3 regions of the Dyadobacter helix genome follow, and region 3 is predicted to be linked to each of the others. Evidence: riboswitches for the same ligand, from Rfam matches in the RefSeq annotation. Region 3 holds a riboswitch; each other region holds the start of a gene.
The links. A riboswitch is a leader RNA that binds a small molecule or an ion and turns the genes downstream of it on or off. The one in region 3 is predicted to bind thiamine pyrophosphate.
Positions count from the first base shown of each region.

Region 1: another riboswitch for thiamine pyrophosphate. It lies ahead of thiS (sulfur carrier protein ThiS); the one in region 3 lies ahead of KOE27_RS00135 (TonB-dependent receptor).
Region 2: another riboswitch for thiamine pyrophosphate. It lies ahead of thiM (hydroxyethylthiazole kinase); the one in region 3 lies ahead of KOE27_RS00135 (TonB-dependent receptor).

Region 1 is NZ_CAJRAF010000001.1:1,607,627-1,611,846, reverse strand. It holds gene KOE27_RS06605 (bile acid:sodium symporter family protein) at 1-592, shown strand, start outside; gene KOE27_RS06600 (GNAT family N-acetyltransferase) at 671-1,168, opposite strand; TPP riboswitch at 1,405-1,500, shown strand; gene thiS (sulfur carrier protein ThiS) at 1,565-1,768, shown strand; gene KOE27_RS06590 (thiamine phosphate synthase) at 1,770-2,369, shown strand; gene KOE27_RS06585 (thiamine phosphate synthase) at 2,373-2,993, shown strand; gene KOE27_RS06580 (thiazole synthase) at 2,987-3,751, shown strand; gene thiH (2-iminoacetate synthase ThiH) at 3,744-4,220, shown strand, end outside.
Region 2 is NZ_CAJRAF010000002.1:1,790,949-1,795,168, reverse strand. It holds gene KOE27_RS15260 (sensor histidine kinase) at 1-1,098, opposite strand, end outside; gene hxpB (hexitol phosphatase HxpB) at 1,127-1,801, opposite strand; TPP riboswitch at 1,985-2,080, shown strand; gene thiM (hydroxyethylthiazole kinase) at 2,191-2,985, shown strand; gene thiE (thiamine phosphate synthase) at 2,989-3,624, shown strand; gene thiD (bifunctional hydroxymethylpyrimidine kinase/phosphomethylpyrimidine kinase) at 3,632-4,220, shown strand, end outside.
Region 3 is NZ_CAJRAF010000001.1:35,734-39,953, reverse strand. It holds gene KOE27_RS00135 (TonB-dependent receptor) at 36-2,486, opposite strand; TPP riboswitch at 2,620-2,715, opposite strand; gene rocD (ornithine--oxo-acid transaminase) at 2,830-4,098, shown strand; gene KOE27_RS00125 (S41 family peptidase) at 4,107-4,220, shown strand, end outside.

The sequences.
Region 1 (4,220 bases), 1.6 Mb from region 3:
ACTTTCCATTACCATCACCGCCATTTCTACCATGCTTGCGCCTATTGTAACGCCGGTACTGATGAGCCTTCTGGCTGGTGCATTTGTCAAAATAGATACCCTCCACATGATGTGGGATATCGTAAAAATGGTCATCATACCTATCGGAGCAGGGCTGATATTCAATAAGTTATTCAGCGGAAAGGCCAAATGGCTGGACAACGCCATGCCGCTCGTATCCATGGGCGGAATTGCCTTCATTATCGTGATCATCACCGCTGCCGGCCGCGACAGCCTGCTGACCATCGGCCCCACTTTGTTGCTCCTCGTACTGATTCACAATCTCTCGGGCTATACACTGGGTTACTGGTCGGGACGGCTATTCAAAATGAGCGAGCGCGACTGCCGTACCATCGCTATTGAGGTGGGTATGCAAAATGGCGGACTTGCATCCGGTATCGCGAAAGAAATGGGAAAAATGGCTACGGTAGGTCTTGCCCCAGCCGTGTTCGGGCCGTTGATGAACATTACAGGCTCAATACTGGCATCCTGGTGGCAGGGGAAACCAACCGGTGATGAAGATACCTACGTAGAAACCGGACGAGCACATTAAAATTAAAAAACAACAGTATAACATAGCAAAATGGCTGCCACGGATGCGGGCAGCCATTTTTTTGTGCCAGTCGGCCCCCTATTCAAGAATCAGCTGCATGAAGACCAGGTCCAGCCACTGATCAAACTTGTAGGCCACTTCTTTCAGATAACCCTTTTCTACAAAACCATATTTTTTGTGAAATTCAATACTTCCCCTGTTGGCCGCATCTATCCCTCCTATCATCGTATGAAGGCCCTGCTCCCGTGCCCGCTGAATGAGACTGCCCAATAGCTTGCCTCCTACACCCATACCCCTGGACTTCTCGTCAAGATAAATAGAGTGCTCCACCGTGAACTGGTACCCTATTTTGGGGCGAAAGGTATTGTATGAACCATATCCCAGCACCTCCCCATCCTGATCGGCAACAATGATGGGCATACCGTTGTCCGTCACACGCTCAAACCACTCCGTTTGCTCCTCAAGCGTCCTGATCTCATAATCATAAATTGCGGTGGACGTGAGGATCGTTTGATTAACAATTTCTAAAATCGCGGGTAAATCCTTCTTTGTGGCGTTTCTTATTCTAAGATCCATTCTGGTAAACTTAGTATTTCGGTTAAATGAGTTATCGTTTAGATTAAAATATGAGTGTACAGTCCCAACGGTCGGGCATTTCGGTTAACTCGTATGCTTTTGTTTAATGTCCGGACCTGATACTTGTACCTTTCAAATTTATCGCATATTTATCAGACCGCCATATCGATATTTCGTCATCATGCAGGTACTTCCCGGCGGAAGGTTTTATTCGTCATATTTTTGACTTAGTTTTGTTAAAACTTTGGGGGTGTCCACTATGGTGGTCTGAGATTATACCCTTTGAACCTGATGCAGTTCATACTGACGAAGGGAAAAGTAGTGAGCCTCCTGAAGGGTTTACTTATATCTTTTTCTGCAAGGTCCATTCCCCAAGTTTCTCAAACGATAACCGGAATGGAGATAAAAATCAACCAAACACCCAGCGTAATTCCTGACACTTTTACCGTGCAGCAATTGCTGACAGAAATTTTCGAAACAAATCATCAGGGAATAGCGGTAGCCATCAATAACCAGGTGGTCAGCAAATCGCAGTGGGCCTTGCACCAACTGCAGCCTGATGATCAATTAATTATCATCAGAGCCACACAAGGCGGTTAGGATGAAGCTGATCGTCATATCGTCACCTGTGTATCTGCCCAATGAGGCTGGGTGCATTAACCTGCTTTTTGAAAACGGGATGGAATACCTGCATCTCAGAAAACCCGATGGGACCGCATCGGATCTGGACCGTCTGCTGCGTGGCATCTGCCCTGCCTTTTTATCCAAAATCGCCGTTCATCAACATTTTCCCGTAGCCCTGGAATATGGGATCAGGCGGCTGCATTTTCCCGAAAATTTACGGATGACAACGGATGAGAGCACGCTGATGCAAATGAAATCAGAAGGTTTTATCCTGAGTACTTCCATCCACAAATTGCTGGATACAAACATATTAACTTCTTTTGATTATACATTTTTCGGTCCGGTTTACAACAGTATTTCCAAACCGGGGTATCAGGGTATCCTTCCTCCCGGCTTCCGGCTCGATGCAGCGGAGAAAAAGTTACCGGTCATCGGACTGGGTGGAATTGATCAGTCCAATATTCGTAACATCAAAGAGATGAATTTTGACGGAGCAGCCGTGTCAGGTACCCTATGGAAAAATCCGGCAAAAGCTCCTCAGACTTTTATTCAACTTAACAATGTGCTAAACCAATAAACTTTGATCGGCAAACTTCATTTTATATCGAATCAGACGGCTGCTTTTACACACCTGGAAAGCATAGCCTCCGCGCTTGACGCGGGCTGCAGATGGATACAACTGCGCATTAAAAACGAGCCTGCGGAAATGATCCTGGAAAAAGCATCACTTGCTAAAAACCTCTGCGATTCATACGGTGCCAAACTGATCATCAACGATTATCCGGAAGTTGCCCGGGATACAGGCGCTTTTGGCGTACATCTCGGGCTTGAAGATCTGCCCATCCAAACGGCCAGGCAGATGGGCGGAAACATGATCATCGGTGGTACTGCCAATACGCTGCAGGATGTATTGCAAAGGGTGCAGGAGGGCGCAGACTACGTAGGACTTGGCCCTTACCGCTTTACTAATACCAAGCAAAACCTAAGTCCGGTACTGGGTGCTGACGGCTACAGAGCGATTCTTGAAACAATCCATCAAATGAACATCAGTATCCCAGTGATCGCGATCGGCGGTATTACGGATGAAGATATTACCGGCCTCCTGTCCGCGGGTGTACATGGCGTGGCCATGTCCGCTGCCATTACTCATTCCCCTGACCGCAAACAATTTGTTACACAACTTTATAAAACATTATGCTAAAAATCGCTGATAAGACTTTCCATTCAAGGCTTTTTACCGGAACGGGGAAATTCAGCTCCGGTGCCCTAATGGAGCAATCCCTGTTGTCCTCAGGGTCGGAACTGGTGACCGTTGCCTTGCGCAGAGTAGCTTCTGGCCGGCAGGATGACGAGATCCTCAGGTACCTGAAGCACGGTCACATCAACCTGCTGCCGAATACTTCGGGCGCAAGAAATGCCCGGGAGGCGATATTGGCAGCACAGCTGGCAAGAGAAGCAATGGAAACGCATTGGGTGAAGCTGGAAATCCACCCTGACCCCAAATACCTCATGCCCGATGCCATGGAAACCCTGCTGGCAACCGAACAGCTCGCAAAACTTGGCTTTGTTATTTTGCCCTATATACACGCTGACCCCGTTTTGTGCAAGCGCCTCGAAAGCGCCGGTGCGGCTGCCGTAATGCCCCTGGGGGCTCCCATCGGCAGTAATAAGGGTTTGAAAACAGCAGACTTTCTCGAAATCATTATTGAACAAAGTGCTGTTCCCGTGATTGTGGATGCAGGCATCGGATCACCTTCCGACGCAGCAAAAGCAATGGAAATGGGTGCAGATGCCGTACTGGTCAATACGGCCATAGCCGTAGCTTCCGACCCTGTCGGTATGGCCCATGCTTTCAGGCTGGGTGTGGAAGCAGGAAGACTGGCATTTGAGGCCGGACTGGCAGCCAAAGGAAATTCTGCGGCAGCAAGCAGCCCGTTAACGCTTTTTCTGGATGCGTAGTTTTCAAGAAGAGTTCCGGTCATACAACTGGAGCCACGTCCGGGAAAGTATCTACGACAAAACCGCAAAGGATGTTGAACGGTCGCTGGAAAATCCCCGGAGAACGATGGAGGATTTCAAAGCGCTGGTATCGCCTGCTGCTTTACCCTATCTGGAACATATGGCGCATATCAGCCAGAATCTAACGCAAAAGCGGTTTGGAAAAACAATTCAGATGTATATCCCGCTCTATCTTTCAAACGAGTGCACCAACATCTGTACCTATTGCGGGTTCAGTCTGGACAACAAAGTAAGGCGCAAGACCCTCTCGGAAAGCGAGATACTGCAGGAAGTGAAGGTGATCAAAAGCCTGGGATATGACCATGTTTTACTGGTGACCGGAGAAGCCAATCAGACCGTACATCTTGAGTATTTCAAAAAGGTACTGGAAATCATCAGGCCATATTTTTCCCAGATATCGATGGAAATC
Region 2 (4,220 bases), on a different contig from region 3:
GGTTTGTATGGAAAATGCTTCCGAAGCGTTTTTGATAAGGTTGATCAGCACCTGTTGTATCTGGCTGGAATCCGCTTTAATCGTTAAATTTTCGGGTTTGACATTCAGCTTCCACAGCACACCTGACGCAACAAGATCGGTTTGCAAAAGCTGAATAACATCATTCAAAAGCTCCGTAACGTTGAGGCTAGTGAAAACGGGCTTAGGTAAAGTAGTGAAGTCGCGGTAGGCATTAACAAACTGCATCATTCCTTTGCTCCGTTTTTCGAGCGTATGAAGTGCTTCTTTCAGGTCAGTCACTGCTTCCTGGTCAGTGGTTGATTTTTCAATGTCTTCGTTAACGATCATCCGCATAGTACCTACCAGGGAGACGATCGGCGTCATGGAATTCATGATCTCATGACGCAATACCCTTGTGAGGTTTTGCCAGGATTCCACTTCCTGCTGCTGAAGTTCGGTTTGTATATTTTGCAAAACTACGATTCTCACCCAGGTGCCGCGCAGCTGTATAGCCGCTCCCTGCAAAGCCAGCGGCTGATCATTGGGCGTGCGATACAACTCCCTGACGCCCGAAGTCAGTTCGGAAAGCAATTCGTAGAGCCGTGGATGTTTTTCCTGTAATTCGCTGAGCTGGTGCAGGCGGTATATCCCCAGCATACGAAGGGCGGCACTGTTAATGATATTGACTTTTCCGTTGCTGTCAAAGGTAATGAGGCCGGTGCCAATATGCTGCACGATGGTATTGAGGTACTGAAGATTGGCTTCCTTTTCGGCCCTGGCTTGTCTGAACGCCAGCAGCACTTCATTGAACTGCTGGTTAAGTTCTTTGAAGGTTTTTCCCATTTTGTTATCTGCCCGGAAGTTGATCGTAAAATCCGAGTACCTGACAGATTCCAGGAAATAGGTTAGTTTGCGATTGACTTTTGTAACATACTGATACAGCAAGGAGCCCTGGATGGAAATGATAACGATGCCCAGCATGTAAATCAATCCCTTATTAGTCTGCTGGTGCGACAGCCATAACAATGCCAGGATGCTCAGGATGATGATGATGATCCGTGTTGCAACAACAATACTGAAATGCCTTAAGCCAATCATATAGGGCAGGGGCTGAAAGGTTTATGAATCAATTATTGAATAATACCTGCGGAAACTCACTCATTTCTGTAAAAATGTAATCTTTCAGAGAACGTATCTTGTAATGGGCGAGGTCAAATTTGGGATCATCATAAACTTCCGCTGCGGGTACTGAAATAGCGACCATTCCGGCTGCGTGCGCAGATCGCAAACCGGCATGTGAATCTTCAAAAGCAATACATTCGCCTGGGGCTACGCCCAATTTCGCGACTGTGGAGAGGTACACGGCAGGGTGCGGTTTGGTGAATTTTTCCAGCGTTCCCGAATGCCAGGAGTCAAAATACTCGGTTATTTGCAACCGTTCCAGTACCCCTTCAATGAGCTCCATGTGCGAAGCGGAGGCTACGGCCAGTTTCAGGTTTTGTTGTTTCAGTGTTTTTACGAGTTCAACGGCGCCAGGCATGGCTACCGCCCTGTCCAGGATATGCTGATGTGCGTATTCCAGAATATCATGTTCCAGCTCTTCAAAGCTGGGGGTGTTCCAGGGTTGTATTTTATAACAGAATTCCAGGAAAAGCTGGCAGGAAAGTCCGGTGGTCTGGTGTTTTAATTCATTGGTGAGCTCAAAATTTACTTTTTGCATTACCTCACGTGCGGCTTCGGTCCAGATCGGTTCCGAGTCGATCAGCAAGCCATCCATGTCAAATATTGCTGCTTTAATCATGTAACAGGAATTTCGGTTTTAAAATATAATATTTTGATACGGGAAATCATGGTTTATAACGAACGGAACCGTTTCACTTCATGTCGGTTATCGTACAGGAATGGTTGCAGCCGTTTTTGATAAAATGATGTACAGGCCCGGTTCCTTTTTTCTTATTTCCAAAACTACTACTTTCGCAATTAAGAATGGCTTTAGGGGTGTCCAAAAAACGGACTGAGATTCATACCCTTTGAACCTGACACAGTTGATGCTGTCGTAGGAAAAAGCGTTGTACCGGTAATAACGTTGCCGGGTTTCCTTTTTGGTTTTGTCAGAATCGCCTTGGCGTTCCTCATCACCGTTTCCTTACTGTCCATTCCCATGTTTTTACTTAACCAGAACATTGAGAAATGGAATTTAATTTCGAAAGCAATCTTACCAGCCTCCGTTCATCGGCACCTTTGGTTCATAATATAACCAATTTCGTTGTCATGAATTTTACAGCCAACGCCCTGCTGGCGATCGGGGCTTCTCCGGTCATGGCACACGCCGTGCAGGAAGTGGAGGATATGGTATCCATAGCCGGTGCATTGGTGGTTAACATTGGAACCCTTTCTCCCGTATGGGTGGATGGGATGAAACTGGCCATGAAAAAAGCGGCGGAATTGGGTAAGCCCATTGTCATAGATCCGGTGGGAGCGGGAGCAACGCCGTATCGGGATCAGGTTCTGCAGCAGCTTCTCGAGGTAGCTTCGCCTGCCATTATTCGTGGCAATGCCTCTGAAATCATGTCCATGGCCGGTTCTCACATTCGGACGAAAGGAGTTGACAGTACCGCACTTTCAACCGACGGACTTTCTGCTGCGCGTGCATTAAGCCATCAGTATGACTGTGTAGTAAGTGTTAGCGGAGCTACGGACGTCATTGTTCGTGGGAATGAAACAGCTTACGTAAAGAATGGTATCCCGCTGATGACCCGTATCACAGGCATGGGATGCAGCGCATCAGCCATTGCAGGCGCATTTGCAGCCATTCAGCCCGATTTTTTCGATGCAGCTGTGTGCGCCGCTGCTACCATGGGCGTAAGCGGTGAACTTGCAGGACAAAGAGCGGACCTTCCCGGATCTTTTCAGATTGCCTTCCTGGACGCCCTTGAAGCTCTTAAGCCGGCTCAGTTGGCAGAACTTTCCCGGCTTACTATATAAGCTATGGATATATTAAAAGCCATCCGGTTGTACCTTGTTACGGACGAGGCGGCGTGTCGGGGAAGAGATTTTTATCAGGTGGTGGAAGACGCAGCCCGCGGCGGCGTTACGATGGTACAGTTACGGGAAAAAACGTTAGGGACACGTGCTTTTATCGACCGTGGGAAACGTCTGAAAGATATCCTGGCGCCTTACCAGATTCCGCTGATCATTAACGACAGGGTGGATGTGGCCCTGGCAGTTGATGCAGACGGTGTGCACGTCGGGCAAAGTGATATGCCTTACGAGGTACTCGTTCAAATGCTTCCTCCTGGAAAAATAATCGGGCTATCTGCTGAGAAAATGCAGGACGTAACCGAGGCCGAAAATTGGCACATCAGTTACCTGGCGGTGAGCCCTTTGTATGCTACACCTTCCAAAACGGACACTGAAACACCCTGGGGGTTAAACGGCCTTCAATGGGCCAAACGGAACAGCCGACATCCGCTGGTGGTGATCGGGGGGCTGAACATTCACAATACGAACGAAGCGATTTTAAACGGTGCGGACGGGATTGCCGTAATTTCGGCAATATGCAGTGCGGAGTCGCCTTTTTCTGCTGCTCAGGCACTTGGTAAAGCTATTCATTCCAGATCATAAAAATGCCATGAAAAGATACCCGACCGTATTAACAATTGCCGGATCCGACAGCGGAGGCGGAGCCGGAATTCAGGCCGACCTGAAAACCATTACAGCGCTGGGGGCCTACGGTGCGTCTGCGATAACGGCCCTCACAGCGCAAAATACACAGGGAGTGAAAGATATACTCCCCATCCCGCCGGAATTTCTGGCACTACAGCTCGAGGCCGTTTTTGAAGATATTACCGTTGACGCCGTCAAAATAGGAATGGTGAATACCATTAAAGTTGCCGAAATCATTGCTGAGACGCTAGACAAGTATCAGCCGCCTTTCGTCGTATTTGACCCCGTGATGGTATCAACCAGCGGAGCAAAGCTGATACGGGACGAAACGATTGAAACGCTGTGGAAAGTACTGTTCCCACGGGTGCATCTGATTACACCCAACCTGGATGAAGCGCAGATACTGGTAAAACGGATGATCTCTTCTACTCAGGGAATGAAGCTGGCAGCCGAAGAAATGGTGGCACGCGGGTGCCAGGCCGTTTTGCTGAAGGGCGGTCATCTGGTGGCTGAAAAACTGTATGATATTCTTGCACGGAAGGGAGAGCTGCCGA
Region 3 (4,220 bases):
GGAAACACTTACTCCGCGGTGCGCCTTTAAAAGTGTTAAAATTTAAAATTCATCCCTATCAGAAAATTTGTTCCTGCCTGTGGGAAGTAAAAGTTTTCCTGGGTGACCGCTCCACCCGCCAGATAATTATAGGTATAGCCATTGGACTCGTAACGTTCATTAAAGATGTTATTGATCAACAGATTGAAGGATATTTCTTTCGCCCATCCGGGTTTAACAGCATAGGAAAACCTGACATCATTGGTGAAGTAGGCATCCAACTGGCGAGTCTTATCGGTAGTATTGTCCAGATATTGCCTGCTTACATACTTGCTCAGCAAGGTAAGTTCCAGATTTTTGGCAGGTGTAAAACTGAACTGGCTACCAGCAATAACATTCGGGGAAAAGGATATATCGGATTTCCCATGACTGATGGTCTTATAACCGCCATTATCATAATCCACAATATACTCGGTAAAGTTACGGATCTTGTTCTGACTGAAAGTGGCATTTACATTCCATTTCAGATGTTTATTGATGGCGACTGCCCCTTCAAGTTCAATACCCATACGATAGCTTTTAGGGACGTTGACACGGATGGAGTTTCCCACGTCGTTAATCTGTCCTGTAAGTACCAGCTGGTTTTTATAGTACATCAAATAGTAATTGGCCGCAAACGCCAGTTTCCCATGCTGGGTACGAAACCCGGCCTCCACATCCTGCATGGATTCGCTGGTAGGGAACATGCCTGTGACGGACGAAGCAATGTCATCGCGGTTTGGCTCCCGGTTGCCGATACTGTAAGAAGCATAAACCGAGCTCTGAGCAGACAGTTGATAATTAACTCCCGCCTTAGGATTCAGGAAAGAGAAACTCTTATCGAAATGTAACGCCACCAGATCGTTATCCTGACCAGCAATCCGGTGGTTGACATGGCGGTACTGCAGGTCTGCAAAAGCATTTAATTTTTCCGTAAACTGGTAGTATATCTTTCCGTAAAAATTAATGTCTTTTTTCGTACCCAGATTATAGTAATACTGATGCTCACTACCAATATTTCCTGCATTCCGCGCCCAGATGACCTGCCCGTAATGTTCACCATCGTACTGGTTCCACCCTCCACCAAAGCTTGCGGTCAGCTTTTTATAAGAGTTGTAGTCCAGTGAAAACGTGGTCCCGTAAAAGTAGTTGTCCAGCCACCTTCTGCGGATAAAATCCGTTCTGGAAAGGGTATCCCCGCCAATGACTACATCAGGCAGGTTGTAATTGCTGTATTTATCCTGGCTCCTGTATTGTTCGTAATACCCAAGTCCACGCACCAGGAAAGCGTTCAGATTGAAAGTAAGATTGTTACCTAAAGCATGGGAAGATACCACCTGGTAATGATCCTGGCGGTAGTTATCCACCTCATTTTTGTAGGTATAATAATTATAGGTACGGTTATTAGCATTCAGCAGGTTTTCTGCATCCTTTTCACCCACACCGTTTCGGTCGATATAGGCGAGGATACCAGCCCGGTCGCCCCGTAATTTGGCCTCTGGTGTTCCGTTCCAGGACTGGTATGTTCTTTCCTTTCCGCTGAAAACGTTGACTCTTACAAAACTTTTCTTGCCAAAATACCCCCCCGATAAATAATAGGAATGCAGTTCAGACGTCGCCCTGTCCACGAATCCATCAGATGAAATCCGTGACAGCCGGGCATCGAAGGTGAATTGATCCTTGATCAGCCCGGTGCCTAGTTTAAGGGTATTTTTGAAGGTATTAAAAGAACCATACGCGTTATTCAGTTCGGCGTATGCCTCCTGGCGGAATGTATTTGTGTTCACATTCACGCTTGCGCCAAAAGCTCCGGCTCCGTTGGTAGACGTTCCTACGCCCCGTTGTATCTGGATACTGCTGACGGAAGAGGCAAAATCGGGCATGTTAACCCAGTACACACCCTGGCTTTCTGCGTCGTTATAAGGAATGCCGTTAACCGTAACGTTGATCCTGGTGGCGTCCGAACCCCTTATCCTGATGCCGGTGTATCCCACACCGCCGCCAGCATCACTGGTACTGACCAGCGACGGCGTAAAGTTGAGCAAAACCGGCAAATCCTGCCCAAGGTTCTGTTTATCAATGGCATCGGCAGTTACATTGGTGAAAGCCATGGCACTTTTACTATTCACCCGCGTTGCGCTGATGATCACCTCATCCGCCTGATAAGTACTTTTGGCTAAGCGGATATCCAGCTGGGTTTTTCCGGTCATGTCCAGTTTCACGGTCTGATACCCCACATAGGATACCTCCAGGATATGGATGTCGTCCGGTATGTTTCGGAGATTAAACGTACCGTTTTCGCCGGTGTTGGTACCGCGGATCTCCCCGGCTTTTACCGACGCCCCGGGAAGTGGTTTCCCGTCCGTGGCATCGGTCACGCGGCCCGTGATGGTATGCTGAGCCGAAGCAGAAATACATATAAGCGCACTAAAAAGTAGCACATTCAGATAGGTCGTAACTTTTCGCATGGCGATAAAAAGTTGTTACGAACAGGCAAGGGGCCACCTATCCTTAGGTTTACAAAAATTAATTTTGAAAATCGCCTGAATCTTAACGAACCATCAGCCGGTCAAACGCGTCTATCACGGCGTCCGAAAAACGTTTAAGATTAGCTTCTCTCCCTTCGCCGGCATTATCCGGATCAGGTGATATGGGTATGATCTCAGCCCGTTCGGTAGGGCACCCCTTTGAGATTACGTTACAAAGGTAGTGCAAGGAAGCTTATTCGACAATAAAAATATGGATTTTAGTAATCCCTGTCCTTTTTTGTATTTTTACACAACACAATTTTTTTAGCAAAAAACAAAGAAAATGCCTGACTATACAGACACCGCCAGCACGGGAACTACCGTGATAGACGCCTCTCAAAATGCAATGGACCTGGAATACCGTTACGGAGCACATAACTATAAACCGATGCCCGTTGTGCTTTCCAGAGGCCTGGGTGTGCATGTCTGGGATGTGGAAGGCAGGCAGTATCTTGATTTCCTTTCAGCATACAGCGCTGTAAGTCAAGGGCATTGTCATCCACGTATCGTAAACGCTATGATAGAGCAAGCCCAAAAACTGACCCTGACCTCCCGGGCGTTTTACAATGACAGGCTTGGCGAGTGTGAAAAGTTTCTGGCCGAGTATTTCGGTTATGACAAGGTACTGATGATGAATTCAGGAGTGGAAGGCGGTGAAACCGCTCTGAAGCTAACCCGTAAATGGGCTTATAAGGTGAAAGGCATAACACCCGGAAAAGCCAAAACCGTGTATGCTTCCGGGAACTTCTGGGGACGTACCCTGGCGGCCATCTCCTCTTCAACCGACCCTTCCAGTACCAACGATTACGGTCCGTTTTTACCCGGATATGAAATTATTCCTTACGACGACCTGAATGTGCTGGAGGATCTTTTCAAAAAGGATCGCGATATCGCCGGGTTTATGGTTGAACCCATTCAGGGAGAAGCGGGCGTGGTGGTACCGGCAGAAGGGTACCTCAGCGGCGTGAGGGAGTTATGTACCAGGCACAATGTCCTTTTCATCGCAGACGAGGTGCAGACAGGGATTGGGCGGACAGGAAAAAAGCTGGCCTGCGACTGGGAAAATGTGAAGCCAGACATATTGGTACTCGGAAAGGCACTCTCGGGAGGTATCATGCCTGTATCTGCGGCTCTGGCCAACGATGAAGTAATGCTCACCATCGCACCGGGGGAACATGGCTCCACCTATGGGGGAAATCCGCTGGCATGTGCTGTTACCATGGCAGCTATTCAGGTGGTGGAAGATGAAAAAATGGCTGAGAACGCCGAAAAAATGGGGCAATTGTTCAGAGAAAGAATTCTTTCGTTACAAAAGCAATGTTCTCTGGTCGAGCTCGTTAGAGGAAAGGGATTGCTGAATGCGATCGTGATCAATGATGATGAGGACAGTCCTACGGCTATGAACCTTTGCTACGGCATGATGCACAAAGGATTGCTCTGTAAGCCGACGCATGGTAACAAAATACGTTTCGCTCCGCCGCTGGTGATCAGTGCAGAACAAATAAATCAGGCTTGTGATATCATTGAAGAGGTTTTCCTGGGGTATAACTGATACGCTATATGAATTTTAAAACATTACTGAAAATTTCGGTTCTGGTACTGGTTATTTGGGGGTGTAAAGATAAAACCGTGGATCCCGCTACGGACGCTGAAACCAATCAGTGGATTTACAGC